DNA from 4 places in the Hominimerdicola aceti genome. Region 1 is predicted to be linked to each of the others. Evidence: predicted binding sites of a transcription regulator. Region 1 holds the regulator's gene; each other region holds the start of a gene.
The links. The regulator NrdR, encoded in region 1, represses ribonucleotide reductase genes. The targets are predictions, from matches to a motif close to CACNANATNTNGTG.
Positions count from the first base shown of each region.

Region 2: nrdD (anaerobic ribonucleoside-triphosphate reductase) is a predicted target of NrdR. The motif match lies at 1,949-1,962, and genes of this name have one in related genera.
Region 3: OCV57_RS02915 (anaerobic ribonucleoside triphosphate reductase) is a predicted target of NrdR. The motif match lies at 1,631-1,644, and genes of this name have one in related genera.
Region 4: nrdD (anaerobic ribonucleoside-triphosphate reductase) is a predicted target of NrdR. The motif match lies at 1,774-1,787, and genes of this name have one in related genera.

Region 1 is NZ_JAOQJZ010000010.1:44,449-47,628, reverse strand. It holds gene OCV57_RS14390 (plasmid mobilization protein) at 1-212, shown strand, start outside; partial or broken gene OCV57_RS09985 (MFS transporter) at 219-1,040, shown strand; gene OCV57_RS09980 (PfkB family carbohydrate kinase) at 1,049-1,372, shown strand; gene nrdR (transcriptional regulator NrdR) at 1,485-1,937, opposite strand; gene OCV57_RS09970 (glycoside hydrolase family 130 protein) at 2,225-3,180, opposite strand, start outside.
Region 2 is NZ_JAOQJZ010000017.1:36,283-39,462, reverse strand. It holds gene nrdD (anaerobic ribonucleoside-triphosphate reductase) at 1-1,915, opposite strand, end outside; tRNA gene OCV57_RS13075 (tRNA-Arg) at 2,273-2,349, shown strand.
Region 3 is NZ_JAOQJZ010000002.1:167,871-171,050, forward strand. It holds gene OCV57_RS02915 (anaerobic ribonucleoside triphosphate reductase) at 1-1,564, opposite strand, end outside; gene OCV57_RS02920 (hypothetical protein) at 1,978-2,175, opposite strand; gene asnB (asparagine synthase (glutamine-hydrolyzing)) at 2,459-3,180, shown strand, end outside.
Region 4 is NZ_JAOQJZ010000003.1:44,816-47,995, forward strand. It holds gene OCV57_RS03830 (hypothetical protein) at 1-102, opposite strand, end outside; gene OCV57_RS03835 (SH3 domain-containing protein) at 442-969, shown strand; gene OCV57_RS03840 (M48 family metallopeptidase) at 1,026-1,712, shown strand; gene nrdD (anaerobic ribonucleoside-triphosphate reductase) at 1,845-2,135, shown strand; gene OCV57_RS03850 (zinc ribbon domain-containing protein) at 2,211-3,032, opposite strand; gene OCV57_RS03855 (YfhO family protein) at 3,169-3,180, opposite strand, start outside.

The sequences.
Region 1 (3,180 bases):
AGTGCCATATGAAAACTGCTACATATATTAAGTACATGGCACTGCACGGTAAGATCGTGAATGTTGATATGGAGAACGCCAACAGTATCTTGGGTGCGTTGAGCCGTATCGAAAAAAGCGTGACTGACAGCCGCCTAAAATGCTTGATGGATTATCTCCTGTCGATTACAGACTTAGAGCAGCATAGCAAAAGCGACCAAGATCACTCTTAGTCGCTTTGCATAATTATTCCTTATGGAACCCTCTGCGGTGATATGACGCAGAACATTGAAGAACGTGCAAAAATCAACACCTTCCGTTCCGTCAGTGCCATGATTGCAATCGGTATTATCAATATTATCACACTGCCGTTGATTTCAAAACTGGGCGGCAGTGACAAGCGTGGTTATCTGCTGGTAGCTGTACTTTATGGTGCGATTTTTGCTGCCTGTCATATTTTCTGCTTTGCTAAGACAAAGAAAGCAGTAACCATTCCGGAAAAGAAGAAAATCCCCATAAAGCTGCAAATTCAGACTGTGCTTCAAAATAAGCCCTATCTGCTGGCATTACTGGGACAGTTCCTGTTTGGCGTGACACTCTGTGGAAGAAATGCAGATGCACTATATTATTTTAAGCATGTGGAGGGAACTGAATCCCTGTTTACTACTTATTCCATGGCAATTATTATTCCGTCAATTATTGGTGCCGGACTGTTTCCTATTATTTTCAGATGGTTTGGAAACAAAGGCAGATCAGCTTCTATATTGGCGCTTGGAACAGGTGTATGTATGCTGTCGCTGTATCTGTTCAGTCCTGTAGAGACACCTGTTCCGTTTTATATCTGTTCTGGTCTGACACGGTTCTTCTTTGCAGGTTTTAACACGGCTATTTATGCCATTATTCCCGATTGTGTAGAATATGGCGAATGGAAAACCGGTGTCCGCAATGACGGGTTCCAGTATGCATTTATCTCTCTTGGAAATAAAATCGGCATGGCAATCGGTACATCTGTTTTTGCAGCAGTACCGGGAGCAGCTGGTTTTGAGGCAAATATGCAGCAGAAGCCTTGTTGCGTAAGGAAGTGAAAATTGATGTAATCACATTGGGCAAATTGGGCGCTTATGTACGGACATATGACGGCGGTCAGATCGTCAAGGGTTTCAGAAATAAAGCATTAGATGCAACCGGAGCCGGCGACGCATTCTGTGGCGGATTTCTCTATCAGTTCTGCCGCTGCGGAAAACTTCCGGAAGAGGTATCTGTTTCTGAAGCGGCATCATTTTTTTATTTGCTGTTTTATATTGCTCGGAACAGATTCAACCAGATCTTTTACAATATGAATCTCTCCACGGAGTGTAAATCGCTTTGTTTTGACACTTTTTACGAAAATTGATTACATTTATTGTTAGTTTATTGATTGCATAAAAGCAAAACCCCTAATTCGAGATGAATCTAGGGGTTTTGCGACAGGCTGAGCGTCCCGAAAATTATCGGAACGCTCTTATTTATTTCTTCTTGTCAGAAAGCTCAGTGATTATCTGAATGAACGAATCAACGTCAGAGAAGTCCTTGTAAACGGAAGCAAAACGCACATATGCAACGTGGTCAAGCTTTTTCAGTCCCATAAGCACCATATCGCCTATCTCGCTTGTAGTGGTCTCGGTCTGCATTTTGTTTGCAAAGGTGTTCTCTATATCGTCAACAAGGTTTTTCATATCATCAACACTGACAGGACGCTTTTTGATAGCGTTCTGAATGCCTTTTATAAGCTTCTGTCTGTCAAAAGGCTCAAACGAGCCGTCACGCTTGTATACCATAAGCTGTGGCTTTTCCACCACCTCATAAGTAGTGAAACGCTTTCCGCATTTCGGACACTCACGGCGGCGACGCTTTTTTCCCTCGCTTGGACGTGAATCTATTACTCTTGTATCTTCATAGTTGCAAAAAGGACATCTCATTATAAACACTCCTTAGTTAAGAGAAAATTTTGTGCGTGATATTGCATATATTGTGCTTTTATTAATTAATTATACCATAGATTGTGGACGATTGCAAGAGGGTATATAAAAAAAGTTGCGGTAAAGGGACTCAGCAGTTTTGCGGCAGACAAACCATAGCATAATTGTAGAGGACGACGTCCCCTACATGGGTAGCGCAATATTTATGCACGGATATTGCAGACTTGAAGGAAGTTTTAGTGTACAAAAAAACAGACAGCAGAAGCCGTCTGTTTTTGTTTGATATATTACTTGTTAAGATATTCGAGATTTTTTCTGATAAGCTCGCATCTCTGCTTTACGCAGTCAACAGAACGCAGTGGGTCTGACGGAGTGTTGAATGTGTAATCCATAAGCTTGTCGATCGTTGTTGCCGCAACGTGAAGTCTTGTGTCTGATGAAGCGTAGTAAATATACACGTCACCGTTTTCACGAACGATCGCGCCGTTTGTGAACGCAACGTTTGATACGTCACCCACTCTTTCACTGCCGTGTGGTGCAATGAAAAGTCCTGACGGCGAAGCGATTAGCTTAGAAGGGTCTTTAAGGTCAGTTGCAAATACATAAATTACGTATCTAAGACCTGCGGCTGTGTTTCTTACGCCATGTGCAATGTGTATCCAACCCTTTGGTGTCTTGATAGGCACTGCGCCTGCACCGTTCTTTACCTCTGTGATTGTGTGATACTGCCTTGGTGAGATAACAACTTCATCTGTGCAGATAACAGGATTTGTGATGTCTTCGCAAAGACCAAAGCATACTCCTCCGCCTGAGCCAGTTTCGATAAAATCGTCCTGTGGACGTGTGTAAAATGCGTACTTTCCGTCAACGAACTCAGGGTGAAGCACAACGTTTCTCTGCTGTGGCGACTTGGACTTGAGATTAGGAAGCCTTTCCCATGTCTTAAGATCCTTTGTCCTTACGATTCCAGCCTGAGCCGTAGCGGCAGAAAGATCGTTTGAAGTCTTGTCTTTGCTCTCTGAGCAGAATACACCGTATATCCAGCCGTCCTCATGCTGAGTAAGTCTCATATCGTATACGTTTGTTTCCTCCGGTTCAGTGTCAGGAAGCTGAACAGGGAAGTCCCAGAAACGGAAACCGTCAACAGGGCTGTCGCTCTCTGCTACTGCAAAAAATGACTTTCTGTCATTGCCCTCAACTCTTGCAACAAGGTAATACTTGCCGTTGAGATAAATAGCGCCAG
Region 2 (3,180 bases), on a different contig from region 1:
GAACAGCCTCTATGTTGTTCTGCATATTCGGCACTTCCACATAGCTGATAGCTCCTCCTGGTGAGAGAGCCTGGAACTGTGACTCGAATGTGAGCTTGTCAAATGCGTCGATGTTCTCGGTAACATGGATATGATAGCTGTTTGTGATGTAGTTTCTGTCTGTTACACCCTCGATAACACCGAAACGCTTCTGCAAACATCTTGCAAATTTGTATGTTGTGGACTCCAATGGCGTGCCGTAAAGGCTGAAATCTATGTTTGTTTCTGCTCTCCACTTTGCGCAGGCGTCATTAAGGTGCTGCATAACTTCAAGTGCAAAAGGCGTTGCTGAAGGGTCTGTGTGTGACTTGCCTGTCATGTATCTTACGCATTCGCAAAGACCTGCATAGCCAAGTGATATGGTGGAATATCCGCCGAACAGGAGCTTGTCGATTGTTTCGCCCTTTTTAAGCCTTGCCAATGCACCGTTCTGCCAAAGGATAGGCGCAACGTCTGACGGAGTGCCTTTAAGTCTTTCGTGACGGAGCATAAGCGCACGTCTGCAAAGTTCAAGTCTTTCATCAAATATCTTCCAGAACTTATCCATATCCTTATATGACGAGCAGGCAACGTCCACAAGGTTTATTGTAACAACGCCCTGATTGAATCTGCCGTAATATTTAGGCTTGCCGTTTTCGTCAAGATATGTTGTAAGGAAGCTTCTGCAGCCCATGCAAGGGTAGCACTGACCATTTCCGTTCTTGTCTACCTTAAGCTCCTTCATTTTCTTTTCGCTTATATAGTCAGGCACCATTCTCTTTGCGGTACACTTTGCAGCAAGCTTTGTAAGCTCCCAATATTTTGAGCCTTCTCTTATGTTGTCCTCTTCAAGGACATATATTAGCTTAGGAAACGCAGGTGTTATATAGACGCCCTTTTCGTTCTTTACGCCTTGGATACGCTGTCTGAGCATTTCCTCTATGATAGCCGCAAGGTCATCTCTTGTCTGACCCTCAGGCACCTCGTCAAGGTACATGAAAACAGTAACGAAAGGTGCTTGACCATTTGTTGTCATAAGAGTGATGACCTGATACTGTATCATCTGAACGCCCTGAACTATCTCAGCCTTTACTCTCATTTCGGCTACCTTATTTATAGTATCCTCGTCGGCAGGGATATTAAGCTCTGCGAACTCCTTTTTTACCTCACGGCGGTATTTATCACGGGATATCTGAACGAACGGAGCAAGGTGGGAAAGTGTGATACTCTGTCCGCCATACTGTGAAGAAGCTATCTGAGCGATAGATTGTGTAGCGATATTGCAGGCTGTAGAGAAGCTGTGTGGCTTTTCTATCATGACCTCGCTTATGACGGTGCCGTTCTGGAGCATATCCTCAAGATTTACAAGACAGCAGTTGTGCATATGCTGAGCGAAATAATCGGCGTCGTGGAAATGTATCAGACCTTTTTCGTGAGCTTCAACTATATCGTCAGGAAGCAAAAATCTTCTTGTGATATCCTTGCTCACTTCACCTGCCATATAATCCCTCTGAACTGAATTGACAGTAGGGTTCTTATTGGAATTTTCCTGCTTGACTTCCTCGTTCTCGAAGTTAAGAAGAGAAAGTATCTGCTTGTCAGTAGTATTAGCCTGTCTGACGATAGAACGCTCATAGCGGTAGGTGATATAATGCTTTGCCACTGTATACTTGCCGTGGCGCATGATATCGGCTTCCACCCAGTCCTGAATAGTTTCAACGTCCATAGCCCTATTCATTTCAGAGCATTTGTCCTCTATATTCTGTGCTATCTCTCCTATTTCTCCCTCAGAGAGCCTATCCTTTTCCTCCACAGTGATATTAGCTTTCGCAACGGCATTTTCTATCTTTTCCTTATCGAACGTATTCTCAGCGCCGCTTCTTTTTATTATCTTCACCTATACTCTTCCTTTCATTCTATCCTGTTCAACCACTATATATTGTGGTTGACTGCTTTTATCATAACATAATATTGAACATTTACTATTATACCACAATCAGAATATAAGTCAAGGGCATAGAATGATAAATAATCTACAAAAATTCCGGTTAAAAACAGAGCAGTTTGCCGAAAAAGTATTACAAATGATTACAAACACTTGATTGACAAAAAGTGTGAAAAACAATGGCATTTAAAGGGAGGATAAAGGTGTGAAGCTACAAGAAAAGATGTGAACATTATGTAAAATAAGTGAAGAAATTCAATTAACTTGTTGACAAGGGTGCTTGCATATGATATAATATTAGAGTTGAATGCGCCAGTAGCTCAGCTGGATAGAGTGACTGGCTACGAACCAGTAGGTCGGGGGTTCGAGTCCCTTCTGGCGCACCAATCATTTTTGATACTCACAAAGGAAAATCCACAGGATATAAAAATGTGGACTTTCCTCAGCAAGTATCTTTAAGTATCCTTGCTGAGCATATATGAAAGCTTGTAGTAACAAGCTAGGATATGTTTTGTGACATTTGTTTCGTTTCGCTCTTAGACCTTGTCAAGGCAGCTGCACATTGTGGAGCTTAAGCGAATCATCTGATGTTAATTCATAGTGGCGTCGGCACATAGGCTTGCAGTTAGCTTAACTGTTACTGGCTGGCTCGTGTTCATGTTCTGTAATGTCAAGAATGCCTGATCGGCGTGATTGAACAGTAACGAACGTCATGGCTCTAAGCGACTTAAAGACAACTCAATGTCTTGTTGTGCTTGTGTTTCACATCAGTTGACCTCATCTCAATCTTATTTGAGGACTTACGATATTCGATTTTCAAGCTGCATTTTTGACGAGTTGAATCAGCAGCTAAAAGCAAAAAGAGCTTTCCAGATGTTTGACATCGTGAAAAGCCCTTGACAATCTATTTCCAACGTGCTATAATAGAGCACGAGGATAGCATTCTCTGAAAGCTCCACAGTTGCTGTAACATCTGTGCTGCTGGGCTTATAAATTCTTGGCGGAGTTTATAAGCCTTAGAGGGTGCAATTTTTTATGCCCTCTAAATTTCCTCTGTATATTAATTATACCACCATTTTGTCAATTTGTCAATACTTTTGCGGAAATTAATGGTGGGGAATATATCTTTTATATATAAATGCAAAATGACCCCTAGTGTGTCACCGTGACACACTTTCTTGGTCTTGACATTTTAGAAACTTTTTTCGAAAAAATAT
Region 3 (3,180 bases), on a different contig from region 1:
AATTTCTCACACGCTTTGAACACTGTATCTTAAATCTGTGCATAAGCTGGTCGATACAAAGATCCATAAGCTCATCAAGGCTGTCAAAGAAAGCACCGATATTACGCTGTGCTTTTATGCCAAGTCTAGGGAGATTAATGGTAGTAAAAGAGAGATTTCCTCTTCCTGTCACTATCTCACGAGTAGGGTCATATGCGTTACCGATAACTCTTGTGCGGCAACCCATGTAAGCTATCTCAGTGTCAGGATTGCCCTCTTTATAATACTGTAGATTGAAAGGAGCGTCGATAAATGAAAAATTCGGGAAAAGACGCTTCGCTGATACACGGCAGGCGAGCTTGAAAAGGTCATAGTTCGGATCATCAGGATCAAAGTTCACGCCCTCTTTTATCTTGAAAATATGTATAGGGAAAATAGGCGTTTCACCATTGCCAAGTCCTGCTTCCTCTGCAAGAAGAATATTCTTTATAACAAGTCTGCCCTCGATAGAAGTATCAGTACCATAATTTATGGAGCTAAAAGGCGTTTGAGCGCCTGCACGGGAGTTCATGGTATTAAGATTATGGATAAGCGCTTCCATTGCCTGATATGTGGCTCTGTCAGTTTCTTTCAAAGAGTTTTTATATGCAAAACTCTGTATCTTCTTCACTATAGGTGCGTCAACAAAATTCACAAGAAACTGTGCTTCAGCCTCTTGATAGCCGTTATCATTGGCGAGAGTGATCTTTAAACCCTGCTCATCAAGCATTTCAGTTATTTTCTTTGCAATGCTCTGAGCATCAGAAACTTCACCAAGGAGAGCAAGACCCCTGCCGATATTGTCACGATAGCGGTGTCTGAATGTCTTTCTTACGCCCTCAGCCATATCATAATCGAACTTTGGAAGAGATTGACCACCATGCTGGTCGTTCTGATTGGATTGTATCGCAATGCAGGCAAGCGCCGCATAGCTTTGTATATCATTTGGTGTACGCAAAAAGCCATGACCTGTAGAAAAACCCTTATCAAAAAGCTTTGTAAGGTCTATCTGAGTGCAAGTGGTAGTCAGTGTATAAAAATCAAGATCATGAATGTGGATATCCCCCTCCTGATGAGCCTTTGAATGCTCAGGAGCAAGAACATACATCTCGTTGAACTCCTTCGCACCCACAGAACCATACTTGAGCATTGTACCCATTGCGGTATCGCCGTCTATATTAGCATTCTCACGCTTCAAATCGTTATCTTTCGCTGATTGGAAAGTAAGATCCTCATAAACTTTCATAAGACGGGTATTCATTTCCCTTGCACGAGTTCTGTTTGAGCGGTAGAGTATATAACTTTTTGCAGTATCAGCCATGCCCTCCTCGATAAGTACACGCTCAACGCAATCCTGAATCTCTTCAACAGTAGGCATATCAAGGTGTTTTTCCATAAGCTTATCAACAACTTTACCCGAAAGCTCCAAAGCTTCCTCATAGTTATCCTTGCCCACAGACTGAGCCGCCTTGTATATAGCGCCAGCTATTTTCTCAATATTGAAAGTTACAGTACGTCCGTCACGTTTTTTTATCTTGATTATCACAATACCGCCTCCGATTTTCCCGATTTATCCTTATATTTTTTTATTCTCACAACTCGCACCGCAAATCACAACATATTGTATAAAAAGCAGTGCTTAATACAAGTATATAGTATAAGTGACGTAAAGTCAAGGCGTTATACAACAAAATGTGACTTTGTTATTTGTATTAAATGCACAAAGCCACATTTTCGTCAGATATTGATTTTAGGTGTCAAGTAAAATGCTTTTAGCTGTAATGTATTCGAACTTTACGGTGTATAATGCAATATAGTTTAGTTCTTAATGCTGTAAAGTGAGCTAACTTGTCGTCTTATGCGTCTTCAAATGCTGTTCCATGCCTCTGAAATGTCGTAAATAGGCGAATTCAGCAAGCATGTAAAGCATTTTAACTTGTCGAACATTTGAATTTTGCACTATGCTGCTGAACTGCTCTCAGCACTCTCGTAAGTGTAATCATGTGTGACTACAGAGCTGCCTGTTTCATTTTCAAGTACCTCTTCGAGAGTAGTATTCATCATGTAGGCACAGAAAGATATCAGCATTACAAAAAAACTCACTATCAACACAATATCCAATCTATAACCTTTTTTCTTCTTTTTGTTATCGTTCATAAGATCTTCTCCAAAATATGATTTTAATACCATTATACTATATCCATCTGCCTTTTTCAAGCCAAAATGACAAAATCGCAGATATTTTTATACCATACACACTGCCATGTGATAGATGCACAAAAGACAATTTCTTTTATTGTTTAATTTTTGTTTTTACCCCTTGCAAAAAAGCCGCATATAGTGTATAATAAATATTATATTGCTTGACGTTCACTAGGCGACAAGCGGCCGTATTAACTAAGATACAGGCAATTTGATTTAACAGAAATGAGGCTTTTATATGTGCGGTTTTGTTGGATTTACAAATAAAATCAATGACGCTTCCATAGTTCTTGGAAAAATGATGGATAGAATAAAACATAGAGGTCCTGACTCTGACGGAAAATATGTTGACGAGCAGATCGCAATGGGTTTCCGCCGACTTTCGATCATTGACCTTTCAGATCAAGGTAGCCAGCCTATCTTCAATGAAGATAAGTCGTTGGTACTTACATTCAACGGTGAGATATACAACTACAAGGATCTCCGTGAGGAGCTTATCGCTGCTGGTCACAAGTTCTATACACAGACCGACTCAGAGGTGCTTATCCACGGCTATGAGCAGTGGGGCGAGGATATGCTCGACAAGCTGAGAGGTATGTTTGCATTCGTTATCTTCAACAAGAATACAAATGAGGTTTTCGGTGCAAGAGATTTCTTCGGTATCAAGCCTCTTTACTACGCAAAAATGGGCGAAACTCTTATGTGGGGTTCTGAGATAAAGAGTTTTCTTGACCACCCTCATTTTAAGAAGGAGCTTAACACAGACGTTCTTGAAACTTATCTCACATTCCAGTATTCTCCTACAACAGAAACTTTCTTCAAAAATGTTTACAAGCTCCCTGCCGCTCACTGCTTTACATACAAGAACGGCGAGATGAACGTAAGAAGATATTGGGAAGTTAAATTCCACGCTGACAATGGTCCTGCTCTTGAAGATTGGGTGAATAGGATATCCGACAC
Region 4 (3,180 bases), on a different contig from region 1:
GTTTTTAGTATTGACCACGCTCTCTTCAGATCGACCGCAGGCTGAAAAAAGGGTCAGGAACATTGCAGCAGACAATGCACCGCAGATAATTTTTTTATGCAACTTCCTGCCCCCCCTTGCTTTTATACTATAAGGGCAACGCCTCCCAAGGCACGCCCTTAAAGCTCATTATATCATATTTTGCTGATTCTGTTAATATGTATTTTAATCAAATTAGTAAACGCCTATTTGGCTATAATGTCAAAATATCGGTGCAAATATGGCAAATATCTCAAGAATAGGGCTTAAAGAGTGAAATGTGACAATATTGTAATTAAACTGTCATTGACATTGATGATAAAAAATATTATAATATGTTTATGTACCTGTGCTTTGTTTGCAGGTGTGCAGGTGTGTTCCTGCAAAAGGAGGCGAAATGTGACGGCTTGTGCCGTGCAATATATGGATAATAACAAGAATAACGTTTCCCGCAAGGCTTCGGGAAATACGGCGAGCGTTGTCGCAATAATAGTTGTAGGCATATTTGTGCTGTGCGTGATACTTCTGCTTGCCAAGGGGCTTTTTGCAAGCAATAGTTCAGAAGTGCCAAAGGGTATAAATACTGCCACCATAAATACAAATGAGTCTGTGGCTGAGCCAGTGAACAGCGCCGCCCCTGCGGATACGTCCGTTACTGGTAACAGCAGTGTGGACGAAAGCGGTGCGGTAACAGATGTGTCCAGCGACGAGTCTAGCCAGACAGATGTGCTTGAAGTAATGTATGTCACAGAGTATGCTTATCTTCATGTGGCACCTGATAATGACGCTGAGAATATCGTTTGTATGTCACCGGGCGTTCAGGTAAACGTTCTTGAATATGAGGATAACGGATATGTGAAGATAAATTTCATGAACATAGACGGTCCGCTCACAGGATATATTTATAAGGATTATCTTACAACAGACAGCTCTATAGCAGTACAGTGGTAAAAAATATAGCGCCGCACAAAAGAATGTGCGGCGCTTTTGGATATGGGGGCTTTGAAGTGCCGAAATATAATACTTTTATCGAGGATAAAAACGGAGAGCGCATAGACTTTATCCTTGACGTTGCCAAAAGAAGTCGCCTTAATATGGGTATGCGTGACGGCACTTTGACAGTGCGTGTGCCTTACGGCTGTTCAAAGCAGCAGCTTGAAAGCTTTATTAATAACAATCTGGGCTGGATAAAGGAGCAAAAAGACAAGGCGGCGGTGGGTCTGCCGAAAGATTTCTGCGATGGCGAAAGGCTCAGACTTTTGGGGAACGAGCTTACCCTGACCCTTGTTCAAGCTGATAAGTATTTTTCTCCCAAGATAGAGGACGGCAAGCTTCTTATTGCCGTGAACAAAACCAGCGACCAGACCTATGTAAAAGAGCAGACCACCAAGTTCATAAACGATCTCACAGTGGCGGAGATAACAAAAAGTATGCAGAAAATGTCTGCCTCCACAGGGCTTGTGCCTGAAAAGGTCACAATAAAACCGCTGACAGCAAGCTGGGGAAGATGTATCTCAAACAGGCATATTTCCATAAACTCAAAGCTTATCGTTTTCCGCAGAGAGTGCATAGATTATGTCTGCCTCCACGAGCTTTGCCACTTGGTCTTTATGGATCACAGCAAGGATTTCTGGGCTTTGGTGGGCAAGTTCTGTCCCGATTGGCGAGGCATAAGAGAAGAAATGAAAGGCTGACCATGCAGGCATACCCTACAAAATATACTCATGTGCTTTGTAGGTATTAACTATTGACAAGTACAAGATATTGTGGTATCCTTTTATTGTGGCAACAATATGTACAACAAAGAAAAATGGAGGTAATGTAAAATGGTAAATGTGAACGTAACAGGCGGGGAGATGTCCCAGGCAGAGATAAATTCATATATCGACAGGGCGCAGAAGCTTTACCCTGAAAAGACTATCCAGACTATCGACCTAAAAATAGACGGCGACTTTGTTGACGTTGATTATCACTTTGCAGATGTGCCTTTTCAGCGTATAAGAAGAATAACAGGCTATCTTGTTGGAACTCTCGACAGATTTAACGACGCAAAGAGAGCGGAGGTCCGTGACCGAGTAAAGCATGGTCTTGCAAGCCCCAGCGTATCAGAACAGTAAAAATGAAACACGGCATATGTCACCGAAAAAGTGGCATATGCCGTATTTTTTATGGAAGTGTATTGGTGTAGCTTTTTAGACCTTGTTTCCGCAAACGCTGCAAAATTTGGCTCCGCTCTTCAGCTCTGAGCCGCAGTGAGGACACTTTTCAGGTGCGGTCTGCCAGGCAGGCTGTTCAGCCGTTTCTGTAGGTGGTTCTATAGGCTCTGTCTGTTGTGGTATCTCAGGCTCAACTACGCTCTGTGACATAACAGGCTCGGCATTGTCGGGCTTTCTGAACTGTGACATATCAGGCTGAGCAAAACTCTGTTCTTGCGGTGTAGTCATTGGGATAGGCGCAGGGGCATTGTCAGGCGTCTTTGCGGCAACAGGTATCTCAACGGCGAAATCTTCGCCCATAAGTCTGCCTGCAATAACAAGTCCACCGATAAAAAGCAGGAAAGCCGCAATAAATGGCAGAACATCATCAGCAAGTGAAAGGGCTACCCTGAACTTGTCATTGTCATAGCCCATTGTTATAGCGTTTGAGAAGTGACCTTTTACCGTAACATAGTATATCATTATGCCCTTTGTTATCATCACAATAAACGGGAAAAGGATAAGAGAGCCTGCGAATGCGCCGTCAAGCTTTTTCTTGCCCTTTGCTCTTGCAGATGTGAAAAACGCCACAAGGCTGAATATGGCGAGTGCGCATGAAAGACCATAGGTGTTCACATAAGCGAAAATGTCGGGGGTGAACAAAAAGTCTATCTTGTTTGTGAAAACGTTGTTGTAAACGAGCTTTCCCACAGGGTCAGCAAGAGCACCTGCTGCCGAGAGAATGAATGCGAAAAAACTCAGCAGACACAGGGACATTCCTGCATATGTAAGCTTCTTTGTGTAGATCTTTTTTGCCATTTTGATTAGTCCTTTCATTTGTGAAGTCTTTATCCGCTGTCCGAAAAAATAGGGGCGGATAGAATTTCCGTCCCTATTATAATACTATTTTATAAAAGCCTTGTCAATAGATTTTTTTCGCAGCTTCCGTCGCTATTTATCGTTTTTT